Regions from separate parts of the Streptomyces sp. NPDC007095 genome, predicted to be linked through region 2. Evidence: riboswitches for the same ligand, from Rfam matches in the RefSeq annotation. Region 2 holds a riboswitch; the other holds the start of a gene.
The links. Region 2 has a riboswitch for S-adenosylmethionine ahead of thrC (threonine synthase). Riboswitches for the same ligand answer to the same signal wherever they lie in the genome.
Positions count from the first base shown of each region.

Region 1: another riboswitch for S-adenosylmethionine. It lies ahead of ABZ656_RS31555 (putative leader peptide); the one in region 2 lies ahead of thrC (threonine synthase).

Region 1 is NZ_JBEYFS010000108.1:13,933-21,481, forward strand. Features, by position in the region: gene ABZ656_RS31520 (MerR family transcriptional regulator) at 1-643, shown strand, start outside; gene ABZ656_RS31525 (hypothetical protein) at 757-1,230, opposite strand; gene ABZ656_RS31530 (class III extradiol ring-cleavage dioxygenase) at 1,623-2,420, shown strand; gene ABZ656_RS31535 (maleylpyruvate isomerase family mycothiol-dependent enzyme) at 2,476-3,270, shown strand; gene ABZ656_RS31540 (MarR family transcriptional regulator) at 3,490-4,035, opposite strand; gene ABZ656_RS31545 (YceI family protein) at 4,192-4,707, shown strand; gene ABZ656_RS31550 (glutathione S-transferase C-terminal domain-containing protein) at 4,773-5,462, opposite strand; gene ABZ656_RS31555 (putative leader peptide) at 5,615-5,695, opposite strand; SAM riboswitch class IV at 5,726-5,872, opposite strand; gene ABZ656_RS31560 (amino acid ABC transporter permease) at 6,338-7,303, shown strand; gene ABZ656_RS31565 (amino acid ABC transporter ATP-binding protein) at 7,300-7,549, shown strand, end outside.
Region 2 is NZ_JBEYFS010000042.1:6,718-14,266, forward strand. Features, by position in the region: gene ABZ656_RS16755 (trehalose-6-phosphate synthase) at 1-664, opposite strand, end outside; gene ABZ656_RS16760 (glucosyl-3-phosphoglycerate synthase) at 790-1,734, opposite strand; SAM riboswitch class I at 1,914-2,061, shown strand; gene thrC (threonine synthase) at 2,079-3,392, shown strand; gene ABZ656_RS16770 (MoaD/ThiS family protein) at 3,507-3,782, shown strand; gene ABZ656_RS16775 (cold-shock protein) at 4,243-4,449, shown strand; gene groL (chaperonin GroEL) at 4,834-6,456, shown strand; gene ABZ656_RS16785 (NADH:flavin oxidoreductase) at 6,647-7,549, shown strand, end outside.

The DNA.
Region 1 (7,549 bases), on a different contig from region 2:
GCGTATGTCCGAGCTGAGCCGCCTCAGTGGAGTCTCCGTCACGACGATCAAGTACTACCTCCGAGAGGGGCTGCTCCCGGTCGGCCGGCAACTGTCGGCGACCCAGGCCGAGTACGACGGGAGCCATCTGCGCAGGCTCTGTCTGATCCGCGCGCTGACCGGCGTCCGGGGGCTGTCCGTCAGTACCACCCGGGAGGTCCTGGGAGCCCTGGCGGAGCACGCCGGTGACACCCATCGCCTGCTCGGTCTCACCCTCGGTTCGATCGGGCCCGCCGAGGAATCCGCGCGGGACTCCACTGAACGGGCCGAAGCCGACGCGCTCGTGGAGGAGTTGGGCTGGGACGTCCACGAGTCGGCGCCCGCGCGGGCGACTCTGGCCGAGACCCTGGGCTCGCTGCGCGGCCTCGGTGTCCCGTTCGACCGGAGCGCACTCGTGCCGTACGCCCGGCTGGCCGAACGGACCGCGGCGCTCGACCTCGACCAACTGGACGGAATCGACGACCCGCTGGAACTGACCGAGCGCGCGCTGCTGCTCACGGTCCTGCTCGAACCCGCGCTGATGGCGCTGCGTCGTATGGCTCAGGAGGACGAGTCGGCGCGGCGCCACGGGGGCGGTCGTCGTTCACCGGACCGACGCCGTTGATCCGACGGTCGCCGTTGATCGGACGGTCGCCGTGGGGTGGACGGTCGCCATGGGGCGGACCGTGTGGTCCGGACGGTGCTGACCGGGGGGCGCCGGTCAGGTGGCCGTCGCGATCAGCGCGGGTCTTCGGGGAGGCAGTTGAGCAGGGCGTTCAGACCGTCGTGGTCGAGGACGCAGACGCCCAGGGCCACGGTCATCACCGCCAGCAGATGCACGGCCCCCGGGAGGTCCGCGTCGGCGGCGCGGGTCAGGGCCTCCGTGTCGCCCGCGGCCCAGGCCCGGACCGCCTGCCCGAAGGCGAACTCGTAGTGCGGGGGAGCCGCCGTGGCCGCCTGTTCGGCGGCCCGGCCCACGTCGCGGGCCGCGGGCTGGGCGGTGAGCGTGAGGCGCAGGGTGACGTCCATGACGGCACAGAGATAGGTGTACGTGTCGTCGAGGGCGGTCTCGTCCAGGGTGTCCAGGGCCGCGGCGACTGCCCGCGCGTCGCCGTCGGTGTACCCGCGCAACAGGAGCAACGCGGTGTGCCGGGCGGGGTGGGGGCCGGTGATCCGGTCGTTCGGCGAGGGAACGGAGGGATGGTGCGACACGCGGTGGACTCCTTCGGCGGGCAGCCCGAACTCCGGACGGTCCACCGCTGAGCTGCGCCTGACCGTGGACGACTGCCGACCCTAGTGAAGCCCGTCGGCCACCGCGTCCAACCGGCGTCCGATCATGCATACGAAGATCGGACTACTTCCGATTGCGTACGGCGCCTTCCTCAGGGCCTCCGGGCGCCACCGTCCGTGGGTGTTTGGTTGACGTCTCAAGTGGGACGACCTACAGTCAAACTTGAAGGTTCAACTTAAAACCTGAGCCCGCGAGCCGGAGCACCCTCACCCACGTAAGGACCGGCATGAACTCCCTCCTCGATCCCGAGGTGCCCGCCGGAGCGTACGACCGGTTCCTGGTCGACGCGCTGCCATGAGCCCGGTCCCAGCGCGTGTGGACGCCCGCGGACGGACCCCTTCCCGCGCTGTACCTGAGCCACGGCGCGCCCCCGCTGTTCGACGACGGGCCGTGGCTGCGGGAACTGTTCGAGTGGGCCCAGTCCCTGCCGAAGCCGAAGAGCGTCCTGATCGTCTCCGCGCACTGGGAGGCGGCACCGCTGTGCCTGTCCGCCCCGGCGGCGCACACCCCGCTCGTCTACGACTTCGGCGGCTTCCACCCGCGCTACTACACGATGACGTACGACACTCCCGACGCGACCGCCCTCGCGCACCGCGTGGCCGGGACCATGCCGGACGGTGAGTCGCTGTACCAGCAGCCCTCCCGCGGCCTCGACCACGGCGCCTGGGTGCCGCTGATGGCCATGTACCCCTTGGGTGACATCCCGGTGCTCCAGCTCAGCATGCCCACCCATGACCCCGTCCGGCTCCTCGAACTCGGCGCCCGGCTCGGCCCGTTGCGGGAGGAGGGGGTCCTCGTGATCGGCTCGGGGTTCATGACGCACGGACTGCCCTTCATCACCCGCGAGATGCTGACGCAGGGCGAAGTGCCGGGCTGGTCCTCGGACTTCGACGCCTGGGTCGCCGACGCGCTCGCCCGCGGGGACGTCGACGAACTCGCGGCCTTCCGGACCAGGGCGCCCGGTATGCCGTACGCCCATCCGACGGTCGACCACTACATCCCGCTGTTCGTCACGCTGGGCGCCGCCCCGAGCGCCGACCGGACGGTGCGCACCACCGTCGATGGTTTCATGATGGGCTTCTCCAAGCGGTCCTTCCAGACCGCGGTGTGAACCCTTGAACCATCCACACCGACACAAACCGCTTTCACCTCAACGGAGTCGAGACATGAACGACCTTGCCGACCAGACCATCGACGCCCTGCGCGGCGGACACGACTACCTGACCGCCGTGGTGCACGGGCTCGCCACCGCCGACCTCACCCGGCCGTCCGGGGCGACTGAGTGGGACGTGTCCCAGGTCCTCGGCCACCTGGGCAGCGGCGCGGAGATCGGCCTGGCCTCCCTGGAGGGCGCGCTGAACGGAACCGGGCCCAAGGGCGGCGACTTCAACACGTCGGTGTGGGCGCGCTGGGACGCGATGTCCCCGGTCGAGCGCGCCGAGAGCTTCGTGACCGCCAACGAGGCGCTGGTGCGTGGGTACGAGGCTCTCGACCCGCGGGCCCGTGCCGAACTCCGGGTCGACCTCGGCTTCCTGCCCGCGCCCGTGGACGTCGCGACGGTGGCGGGTCTGCGGCTCGGTGAGTTCACCCACCACACCTGGGACGTGGAGGTGGCCTTCGACCGTACGGCGGTCCTGGCGCCCGCCGCGGTCGAGCCGCTCCTCGACCAGGCCGGACTGCTCATAGGCTTCCTCGGCAAGGTCGAGGCGCTCGGTGGACGGCAGGTTCGCCTCGCGGTCCACACCACCGCTCCGCGGCGCGCGTTCGGGCTCGACCTGGTCGACTCGGTCGTGCTCACCGACGAGCCCGTCGAGCCCGACGCCGTCCTGAGCGCACCGGCCGAGTGGTGGCTGCGGCTCGTCACCGGCCGCCATGCCGCCGACCACACCCCGGCCGAGGTGACCCTCAAGGGTGACGCCCTCACCCTCGACGACCTGCGACGCGTCTTCCCCGGGTTCTGATCCGCCGTTTCGCCCCCGGCATCCGTCGGTCTGCCTCCCAGGCATCCGTCGGTCTGCCTCCCAGGCATCCGCCGGTCCGCCCCCGGCATCCGTCGGTCTGCCTCCCAGGCATCCGCCGGTCCGCCCCCGGCATCCGTCGGTTGGCCCCCCGATGCCCGGCGTTCGTGCCGCCCGGCGTCCAACTCCGCGCACTCGTAGGCCTGCCCGGCCCTGAAGGGGCTACTTCCTCGGCCCCTCAGGGGCCGCATCGCCACCCTCGACCTGCCCGGAGTCCGCACCGGGACGGGGCGAGGGTGGCAGCAAGTCGTGCAGTGCCTCGTACCGCTGCGCGCAGGCCGTCTGTGCGATGGCCTGCGAGACGGCGTCGGCCAGCGGCCCCGTGGACTCGCGCAGCAGCCGCCGCGCCTTGTCCGTGAGGACCACCTCGATACCGCGCCGGTCGCTGCACGCCGACCGCCGTGTGATCAGTCCCGCGTGCTGCAGACACGCCACCTGATAGGTCAGCCGCGTCTTGGGGCGGCCCAGCAGTTCCGCGATCTGGGTCATCCGCAGGCTGGACCCGGGCTGGTCGGCCAGCAGGCACAGCACCAGGAACTCGTCGTGCGAGACGTCGAGGGTGTCCTTGACGCGGGCGCGCAGCTGCTGCTCGATCGCCCCGGCCGCCGCCAGGAGACGCATCCAGGCCCGCAGCGGGGCGGGCAGCAGCTCACTGTCACCCGACGGCTCGTGTTCGGGCAGGTCAGCGGGGGCGGAAGGGTCAGCCATAGTGTCCCAGTCTACCGGTTGTCCAAATTTGAAGAACCGGCTAGCGTGGAGTCATCCAAATTTGGATGACCGCGTTGTCCCCACAGTCCCCGTGTGCCGCGCGCCCCGTGCGTCGCGCACCCCTGTGCACCGTCCGTAACCGTCTGGAGAACTCTCATGACCGTCGCCGTCCAAACCGGCCTGTGGCAGCTCGACCCCGCCCGTACCGTCGTCGCCATCAAGCACAAGACGATGTGGGGCATGGTCACCGTGAAGGGCACCTTCACCGGAGTCACCGGAGAGGGCGAGGTGCAGCCCGACGGGACCGCCCGCGGCACCATCACCCTGGACGTCGCGTCCCTGGACACGAAGAACGCCAAGCGGGACAAGCACCTCCGCTCCGCCGACCTCTTCGACGCCGACCGCCACCCCACGATCACCTTCGCCGTCCGCGACGCCGTCCTCGGCCAGGACGACACCGTGGAGATCAACGGGCAGCTGACCGTGCGCGGCATCAGCCGGCCGCAGCCCGTCACCGGCCGCGTGACCGGGGCGAGCGCCGACAGCGTCACGCTCACCGCGGAGTTCACCGTGGACCGCGACCAGTTCGACATGGGCTGGAACCAGATGGGCATGATCCGCGGCCTGACGACCGTCACCGGCACGCTCGTCTTCACCCGCGCCAAGGCCTGAGCCGACGCGGCGCCGGGGCCCGGGCCCTGCGGCCCTACCGGCTCCGGCGACCTTGGCGTACGCGCTCAGCGCACCTTGCCGTGGAAGGCAGGGTGGGCGTCGAGCCGACGTACGTAGTCCCGGAGCCGACCGTACGGGGCGAGGGACTCCGTCGGGTCGAGTCGGGTCAGGGCCACCCAGAGGTCGACGTCCGCGGCCGTCAGCTCGTCGCCCAACGCGTAGGTCTGCGGGGCGAGTTGCCGGTCCAGTGACTGGAGTGTCGTCGTGCGCGCGAGCGGCGGGGCGGTGGGGGTGACGTCCCGGTCGAGGAGTTCGCGCAGGGCGTCGATGTCCGCGGTGAGGGCCGGTGGGTTCAGCCGGGGGAGGCGGGCGTCGTTCTGGCGGACCGGCAGCCCGGCGAGGTCACGCAGGATGTCGGGCGTGTGGTTGCTCACGATCCGTCCGCTCCAACGGTCGCACAGCGCGGGCGCGGTGAGCGGACCGTCGTAGTGGTGCCAGGTGGCCTCGTACGCGCCGCGCAGTGCGGCGAACGCGTCGGGTGTCTCGGCGGGAAGCGTCAGCAGCGTGGTGGCGACCGAGTCGTGGAGACCGAGCAGCTCCAGGGTGACCGAGATGCGCAGCGAACGCGGACAGCCCTCGGTGAGGTACAGCTGATAGCGGTGCGGCGCCGGGTAGAAACCGCCGGCCAGGCCGACGCCGATGCGGCTGCGGATGCGGTGGGGGCGAGGCGCGGCGAGCGAGACTGTCTTGGGCATGACTCTCCAGGGAACGTCGAAGCCCCCACGGCCCGTTGGGCGGCGGTGGCGGAACGGAGTGACTGCGCTGACGTACGGTCCCGTCCGGATCGTGGGACGTGCCCGACCGGACGGACCGCATGGATCAGTACGCGCTGGACGGACCGCCTGGACTAGTACGCGCTGGAGACCCGCTGCAGATCGATGTGCAGGCGCCTGGTCAGACCGTTCGTGCTCCTCCTGGCCATTCCCATCGCTCCCGTGTCCGGGGCTCGCGAGAGGCGAGACCACGCTTGTCCCGCCGCACCGGCGGAACCCGGTCGTCACCCGGGGCACCCCGTCGCGGTGGAAGGGTTGCCTGTCAGCGGGCCGGGGCCGATAACCGCGTCGAACGGGAGAAACCCGCACGACGGGCGCTGACAATCGTGACCGTCCCCGTCAGTCTCGGTCCGGTCCGCGGAGCCGTCAAGAAGGCATATGCGCGGTCTCACCACGTGGTCATTCCGGCCGGTGCGCGTTGACATTCGTTTGGGGCCATGCCTAACTTACGCCGCATCGGACCGGATCGACTCCGGTGCGTTCGAGGCCCAGCGGGGCGGAATGGTGACGGTGAACGCGATGTACGCAGCTGACGGGACGACCGCTTCGCGGCGCCACGGCTGCCCCGCCACCGCACTGTGTTGTACCTCCCGCGGCGCCCGCTGTCTCTGTCAGGGCTGACCGCTTCCGCCTTCCGCGACGTTGAACGTCCGCACGGCTCAACATCCCTCGCCCGCCACCCTGTTGGTGCGCTGTCGGTGAGCCTCCCCCTCCGTACCCCCTGACATCCGTCTGTCCCCGCGCGCACCGCCGTCGTACGGGCCGCGGCGGTGTGTCCGCATTCGTTGGAGCCCTCCATGAGTGAATCCCTGGGCTCCGCCGTGCCGTTGAGCACGACGGAGCCCCGCCCGGCCGCGGCACAGCGCGTGCTGCCCCTGCGCCACCCCGGCCGCTGGATCGCCTCGGCGATCGTGCTCGTCGTGGTCGCCCAGACCGTCCACGGGCTGGCGACCAACCCCTTCTTCCAGTGGGACAGGTTCCAGTACTGGTTCCTGCGTCCCACGATCCTCGACGGCCTGCTCATCACCCTCGAAGTGACGCTCTACAGCGCTGTGTTGGGCCTGCTCGGCGGTATCCTGCTCGCCCTGGCCCGGCTCTCCAGGAGCCCCGTGCTGCGCGCGGTGAGCTGGGTCTACATCTGGCTGTTCCGCTCGGTGCCGCTCATCGTCGTCCTGCTCTTCCTCTACAACTTCAGCGCGCTCTACAAGACGCTGAGCCTCGGTGTCCCCTTCGGCCCCGCCTTCCTCACCTTCGACGAGTCCCGGCTCGCCACCGACATGGTCGTCGCGGTCGTCGGACTGAGCCTCAACGAGGCGGCGTACGCGGCGGAAGTGGTCCGCGGCGGCATCCTCTCCGTCGACCAGGGCCAGCACGAGGCGGCCTCCGCACTCGGTCTGCCCAAGGGCTACCAGTTCAGGAAGATCGTGTTCCCGCAGGCGCTGCGCTCCATCACACCGAACTACGTCAACCAGCTGATCGGCCTGATCAAGGGCACCTCGCTGGTCTTCTACGTCTCGCTGCTCGACCTCTTCGGCTCGGTGCAGAGCATGGGCTCCACCTACCCCGGCGACATCGTGCCGCTGCTGCTGGTCGCCACCGCCTGGTACCTGATCCTCACGAGCGTCGTGTCCGTCGTCCAGTTCTACGTCGAGCGGTACTACTCGCGCGGCGCGCTGCGCTCCCTCCCGCCGACCCCGTTGCAGAAGGTTCGCGCCGGTCTGCGTGACCTGCGGGCCCGGGTCCGCAAGGAGGCGGCGATATGACCGGCGAGACGCTCGCGATCCGACCGGCCGCCGTCGAGGTGCGCGATGTGCACAAGTGGTACGGCACCCAACGCGTACTGAACGGAGTGGAGTTGACGGTACGGCCCGGAGAGGTCACCGTGATCCTCGGTCCGTCCGGCTCCGGCAAGTCCACCCTCCTCAGGGTGATCAACCACCTGGAGAAGCCCGAGATCGGCCATGTCAGCCTGAACGGCGAGCTGATCGGCGTACGCCGGCACGGCGGGC
Region 2 (7,549 bases):
CGAGCGCGTCGCAGCAGGCGGTGAACGCGTCCGCCCAGCGCTGGGTGAGGAAGCCGAGCCGGTCCGCGCCGAGCATGCCGCGCAGCACCTGTTCGGCGATGTCGTCGGGCAGCATCCGGAAGTAGTCGACCGGCGCCCAGGGGGTGTGCGAGAAGTGGCCGATCCGCAGGTCGGGGCGGAGCTCGCGCAGCATCCCGGGGACGAGGGTCAGGTGGTAGTCCTGGACGTTCACCACCGCGCCCTGCGCCGCCTCCGCGGCCAGAGCTTCGGCGAAAGCGCGGTTGTACGCCTCGTACGACGCCCACTGGCGCCGGAACTCCGCGTCGAAGACCGGCTCCAGCGGGGTCTGGTACAGCATGTGGTGGACGAACCACAGCACGGAGTTCGCGATGCCGTTGTACGCGTCCGCGTGCACGTCGGCGTCGATGTCCAGCATCCGTACGCCGTCCTCGGCGACCCCGCGCCGGACCGCCTCGCGGTCGCCGTCGCCGAGCGCCGAGCACACCCACAGGGCCCCCGCGTCCGGCCCGATCGCGGAGAGGCCCGAGACCAGCCCGCCGCCACCGCGCCTGGCGCGCAGCGAGCCGTCCTCCTGGACCTCGTAGGTGACCGGGCCGCGGTTGGATGCGACGAGGATGTTGTGGGCGCCTTGCGTTGAAGCCATGCCTCGAAACTTAGCCCCGCGTGGAAACGCTCAAACGTTCCCGTTGGCCATATGAGGGGTCGTATGTGATCTTCCGGCCGGTGGGGGCTGAGCGCGCAGTTCCCGCGCCCCTCGCAGGGGCGCTGCTACGCCGCCCTTCGTTTCTGGTACTCGGAGATTTCGACCATCGGCGGACGTTCCTCCGTGTCCACCGAGTACGTCCGCGGCTCGAAACCGTCCCTGCTCCGTTCGAACTGGGTGAGGGCCGGGCGGATCAGGTGGCCGCGGGCCAGCCGGAGCTGGGCCGTGCGGTAGATCGCGGCGGACATCCGGCCCAGCGCCTGCCCGTCCTGGTGGCGGTGCTTGCGCACGCCCACGTCGACCTGGGCGAGCGCGTCCAGGCCCACCAGGTGCAGGGCGTCGACCAGCATGCCCAGCTCGATCCCGTACCCGACGGGGAAGGGGAGCTGTTCGAGCAGCGAACGGCGGGCCGCGTACTCCCCGCCGAGCGGCTGCACGAAGCCGGCCAGCTGCGGCCAGTGCATGTTGAGGAGGGGGCGGGCCATGAGTTCGGTGACCCGGCCGCCCTGCCCCGCCGCACCGCCGAGCGGACGGTCGTACATCGCCTTGACGAGGTCCACACCGGGCTCGGTGAGCAGCGGCCCCACGATCCCGGAGACGAAGTCCGAGGAGAACTCCTTCAGATCCGCGTCGATGAAACAGATGATGTCCCCGCTCGTCACGAGGAGGGAACGCCACAGCACCTCGCCCTTGCCGGGCACGGTCGGGATGCGCGGCAGGATCTCGTCCCGGTGCACCACGCGCGCGCCCGCCGCGGCGGCCACCTCCGAGGTGCGGTCGGTCGAACCCGAGTCGATGACGACGATCTCGTCGACGAGGGGGACCTGCTGCATCAGGTCGTGGCGGATGATGGCGACGATCTCGCCGACCGTCTCCTCCTCGTTCAGCGCCGGCAGGACGACGCTCACCGAGGAGCCCGTGGCCCGTTTGGCGGACATGAGTCTGTGGAGCGGGCGATCGGTCACGGACCAGGAGCGATTGCTCAGCCAGCGCTCAGTTTCCTTCAGCACAGTCTGCGGCTCCTCACTGTCTGATCACCCGGTGTCTCACGGTGTGATCCATCTCGCGGTTCGGACGACTATCTCAACTGTCCTGGCCTTCGGTTACAGTCTTGAACAACGCGGATGACCATCGCATGTCGTAGATCATTTGCGGACCACCGCACCACCCGCACGACACAACCGAATACCGCTCATCCAGAGGGGCAGAGGGATACGGCCCGATGAAGCCCCGGCAACCCTCCAGCTGGTTCCTGTCACATTGATGTGGCGAGGCTCCCGGCTAGGGAAGGTGCCAAATCCGTCTCACGGCGAAGTGCGTCGTGAGGAAGATGAGGAGAAAGGGCCTCGCCTCCATGGCTGCGCAGACTGTTGCAAGCACCACGAACCCTGTCGCGGGCGACACCACCACCGTAGTCGGTGTGGATCTCGGACCCGCCGCCGCGCTTTCCTGCCGCGAGTGCGGGCACCGCGTGCCGCTCGGCCCGGTCTTCGCCTGCGAGGAGTGTTTCGGCCCGCTGGAGATCGCGTACGACTTCTCGGCCTACGAAACCGAAGAGCTCCGGGCGCGCATCGAAGCGGGCCCCGCGAACATCTGGCGCTACGCGCCGCTGCTGCCCGTCCCGGCCGACGTCGCCGACAAGCCGAACATCAACCCCGGCTGGACCAAGCTCGTCAAGGCCGACAACCTCGCCCGCGAGCTGGGTGTCGAGGCCGGCAAGCTCTTCGTCAAGGACGACTCCGGCAACCCGACGCACTCCTTCAAGGACCGCGTCGTGGCGCAGGCCATCGAGGCGGCGCGTGCCTTCAACTTCACCACTCTCTCCTGCTCCTCCACCGGCAACCTCGCCGGCGCCGTGGGTGCCGCCGCCGCCCGCGCCGGCTTCCGCTCCTGCGTGTTCATCCCGCACGACCTGGAGCAGGGCAAGGTCGTCATGGCCGCGATCTACGGCGGCGAGCTCGTCGGCATCGAGGGCAACTACGACGACGTGAACCGCTTCTGCTCCGAGCTGATCGGCGACCCGGCCGGCGAGGGCTGGGGCTTCGTCAACGTCAACCTGCGGCCGTACTACGCGGAGGGTTCCAAGACCCTGGCGTACGAGATCTGCGAGCAGCTGGGGTGGAAGCTCCCCGACCAGCTCGTGGTGCCCATCGCCTCCGGCTCCCAGCTCACGAAGATCGACAAGGGTCTTCAGGAGCTGATCAAGCTCGGGCTGGTCGAGGACAAGCCGTACAAGATCTTCGGCGCCCAGGCCGAGGGCTGCTCGCCGGTGTCCGTCGCCTACAAGGCCGGCCACGACGTCGTACGGCCCCAGAAGCCGAACACCATCGCCAAGTCGCTGGCGATCGGCAACCCGGCGGACGGGCCGTACGTGCTGGACATCGCGCGGCGCACGGGCGGGGCCGTGGAGGACGTGAACGACGAGCAGGTCGTGGACGCGATCAAGCTGCTCGCTCGCACGGAGGGCATCTTCGCGGAGACCGCCGGCGGTGTGACGGTGGGCGTGACGAAGAAGCTGATCGAGAACGGGCTGCTGGACCCGACGCTGACCACCGTCGTTCTGAACACCGGTGATGGTCTGAAGACGCTGGATGCGGTGGCCGGTACCGGGCTCACCGCGACGATTCGCCCCAGCCTCGAGTCCTTCCGGGAAGCCGGGCTCGCGTAAGCGTCGTTGTTCGTCTGCGGGCCGGCGGGGGCTGGTCGCGCCCATGTGGCGGAGCAGCGTATTCAGCAACGCCCCGCGCCCCTGAAAGCCCTTACCCGACCGGAGGTCACAAGAATGAGCGTTTCCGTCCGCATCCCCACCATCCTGCGCACCTACACCGGTGGTCAGGCCGAGGTGACGGCCGAGGGTGGGACCCTCGGCGAGGTCATCGCCGATCTGGAGAAGAACCACGCCGGCATCTCCGCCCGCGTTCTCGACGACCAGGGCAAGCTGCGCCGGTTCGTCAACGTCTACGTGAACGATGACGACGTCCGCTTCGAGCAGGGGCTGGAGACGGCGACGCCGGACGGCGCGGGCGTCTCGATCATTCCTGCCGTCGCCGGTGGCTGACCACCTCGAAGGCCGTTACCCAGGGTGAGATTGTTACCCTTGGTAATGCCAATTACCGAGAGTTCATCGAATTGCCCCCTCCGTGAGAGAAGCGGAGGGGGCAATTCTGTATGGTTGAGCGCGGTACAGTTGGGGAAGCCGCTCCACTTTGCATGCCGGGTGCATATGAGTTCGCGCCCGAAGTCCGGCAAGAAGTAGCCAAAGTGTCCCGCACTTTTGAGCCTTATACGGCATTTATGGGGCCCGACTTGCCCTGAATCTTCGCAAATTCTCCCCATATTCCCGATCGGTCATGCCCGGAATTCTCGTCCGATTGACCTGTTGCAGACGGCAGTTGGACAGATACATTCAGCCGCGGTCGACGCGTTCCGGCGCACACCCCCAACCGTTGGGGGGTGAGGTCTGACCCGGGTCCGCGAAGTGCGGTCCTGTGCAAGGGCCAGTAATAGGGGAGTTAGGCATGGCTCAGGGCACCGTCAAGTGGTTCAACGCGGAGAAGGGGTACGGCTTCATCGCGGTCGACGGTGGTGCGGATGTATTCGTCCACTACAGCGCGATTCAGATGGACGGCTACCGCACCCTGGAAGAGGGGCAGCGGGTCGATTTCGAGATCTCGCAGGGCCAGAAAGGGCCGCAGGCGGACATGGTCCGGCTCGCGACCGGCTGAAGCACGCGCCGACTGACTGTTCGACGTGACGAAGGGCTCGTATCCCATGGGGTGCGAGCCCTTCGGTCTGTCTGTCCGTAGATGTGACTGTCTGTCCGCCGGCGTGGCTGTCCGTCCGTCGCCGCGGGCCCGCTCGCGCACCGGCGCGACGCGCGGGTTGCGCGCCCCTTCTCACCTGCGGATCAAGGGAAGTCGCTTGCACTCGGCAGGGGCGAGTGCTAATCATTGGCGTTAGCACTCTGAAGGTGAGAGTGATAACGAAGGACCGGGTCGGTGAGGCCCGCAGGCCAGGTGGTGCAAGGAACCACGGGGCAGGCAGGCCGTCCGTCGCGGGCGCCAGCGCGGTCCGGAGCAATCCACCCCAGTCCGGGAGGACCACTTCACATGGCCAAGATCATCGCGTTCGACGAGGAGGCACGGCGCGGTCTCGAGCGCGGGATGAACCAGCTCGCCGACGCCGTCAAGGTCACCCTTGGCCCCAAGGGCCGCAACGTCGTCCTCGAGAAGAAGTGGGGCGCCCCCACGATCACCAACGATGGTGTTTCCATCGCCAAGGAGATCGAGCTCGAGGACCCGTACGAGAAGATCGGCGCCGAGCTGGTCAAGGAAGTCGCCAAGAAGACGGACGACGTCGCCGGTGACGGTACGACCACCGCGACCGTTCTCGCCCAGGCTCTCGTCCGTGAGGGCCTGCGCAACGTAGCCGCCGGCGCCAACCCGATGGCTCTCAAGCGCGGTATCGAGAAGGCCGTCGAGGCCGTCTCCGGTGCCCTCCTTGAGCAGGCCAAGGATGTCGAGACCAAGGAGCAGATCGCCTCCACGGCCTCCATCTCCGCCGCCGACACCCAGATCGGCGAGCTCATCGCCGAGGCGATGGACAAGGTCGGCAAGGAAGGCGTCATCACCGTCGAGGAGTCCCAGACCTTCGGTCTGGAGCTTGAGCTCACCGAGGGTATGCGCTTCGACAAGGGCTACATCTCGGCGTACTTCGCCACCGACATGGAGCGTATGGAGGCCGTCCTCGACGACCCGTACATCCTGATCGCCAACTCGAAGATCAGCAACGTCAAGGACCTGCTGCCGCTCCTCGAGAAGGTCATGCAGTCCGGCAAGCCGCTGCTGATCATCGCCGAGGACGTCGAGGGCGAGGCCCTGTCGACCCTGGTCGTCAACAAGATCCGTGGCACCTTCAAGTCCGTCGCCGTCAAGGCTCCGGGCTTCGGTGACCGCCGCAAGGCCATGCTCGGCGACATCGCCATCCTCACGGGCGGCGAGGTCATCTCCGAGGAGGTCGGCCTCAAGCTGGAGAACGCGGGTCTGGACCTGCTGGGCCGTGCCCGCAAGGTCGTCATCACCAAGGACGAGACCACGATCGTGGACGGCTCCGGCTCCGCCGACCAGGTCCAGGGCCGGGTCAACCAGATCCGTGCCGAGATCGAGAACTCCGACTCGGACTACGACCGCGAGAAGCTCCAGGAGCGCCTGGCGAAGCTGGCCGGCGGCGTGGCCGTCATCAAGGCCGGTGCCGCCACCGAGGTCGAGCTCAAGGAGCGCAAGCACCGCATCGAGGACGCCGTTCGCAACGCGAAGGCGGCCGTCGAGGAGGGCATCGTCGCCGGTGGCGGCGTGGCCCTCATCCAGGCCTCCTCGGTCTTCGAGAAGCTCGAGCTCTCGGGTGACGAGGCGACCGGCGCCAACGCCGTGCGACTCGCCCTGGAGGCCCCGCTCAAGCAGATCGCCGTCAACGGTGGTCTCGAGGGTGGCGTCATCGTCGAGAAGGTGCGCAACCTGCCCGTCGGCCACGGCCTGAACGCCGCGACCGGTGAGTACGTCGACATGATCGCCGAAGGCATCATCGACCCGGCGAAGGTGACCCGCTCTGCTCTGCAGAACGCCGCCTCCATCGCCGCGCTGTTCCTGACCACCGAGGCCGTCATCGCCGACAAGCCGGAGAAGGCCGCCGCGCCGGCCGGCGGCGGCATGCCGGGCGGTGACATGGACTTCTGATCCCTTCGAGGATCGGTTTTCCTGCCGAGGGCGGTACTCCCTGGAAACAGGGGGTGCCGCCCTCGGGCGTGTCCGGGGTCACAGGGCGAGGTGCCGGGCGGCCGGAATGACACGACCGACCGGGGAGTTGTGGTTGACGCACCATCAATGCATACGCACATACCATCCGGTACCCGAGGAGCCCCCACACGTGTCTACGACTGCCCCCGCCTCCCGCGCGGCCGAGATCCTGTCCCGCCCCGTCTCGCTGAACGGCCTGACCGTCCCGAACCGGATCGCGATGGCACCGATGACCCGGCAGTTCTCCCCGGGCGGCGTCCCCGGTGAGGACGTGGCCGAGTACTACGCCCGCCGCGCCGCCGCGGGCGTGGGCCTCATCGTCACCGAGGGCACGTACGTCGGCCACGACTCGGCAGGCGAGAGCGACCGTGTCCCGCGCTTCCACGGCACGGAGCAGCTCGCGGGCTGGACGAAGGTCGCCGACGCGGTGCACGCGGCGGGCGGCACGATCGTTCCGCAGCTGTGGCACATCGGCATGGTGCGCAAGGCAGGACGGCCGCCGTACGCCGACGCCCCTGCGGTCGGCCCCTCCGGCATCCGTCTCGACGGCACCGAGGGCACCGGCAAGGCCATGACCCAGGCCGACCTGGACGAGGTCATCGCCGCGTTCGCCGAGGCCGCCGCCACCGCCGAACGCATCGGCTTCGACGGCGTCGAACTGCACGGCGCGCACGGCTATCTGCTCGACCAGTTCCTGTGGGCGGGCACCAACCGCCGTACGGACGCGTACGGCGGTGACCCCGTCGCCCGTACGAAGTTCGCGGCGGAGATCGTCGCCGCGGTCCGTGACTCGGTCTCGGCCGACTTCCCCGTCCTCTTCCGCTACTCGCAGTGGAAGTCGGACAACTACGACGCCCGGCTCGCCGAGACCCCGGAGGAGCTGGAGGCCATCCTGACCCCGCTCGCCGCCGCCGGCGTCGACGCCTTCCACGCCTCCACCCGCCGCTACTGGCTCCCCGAGTTCGACGGTTCCGACCTGAACCTCGCGGGCTGGACCAAGAAGCTCACGGGCAGGCCCACCATCACCGTCGGC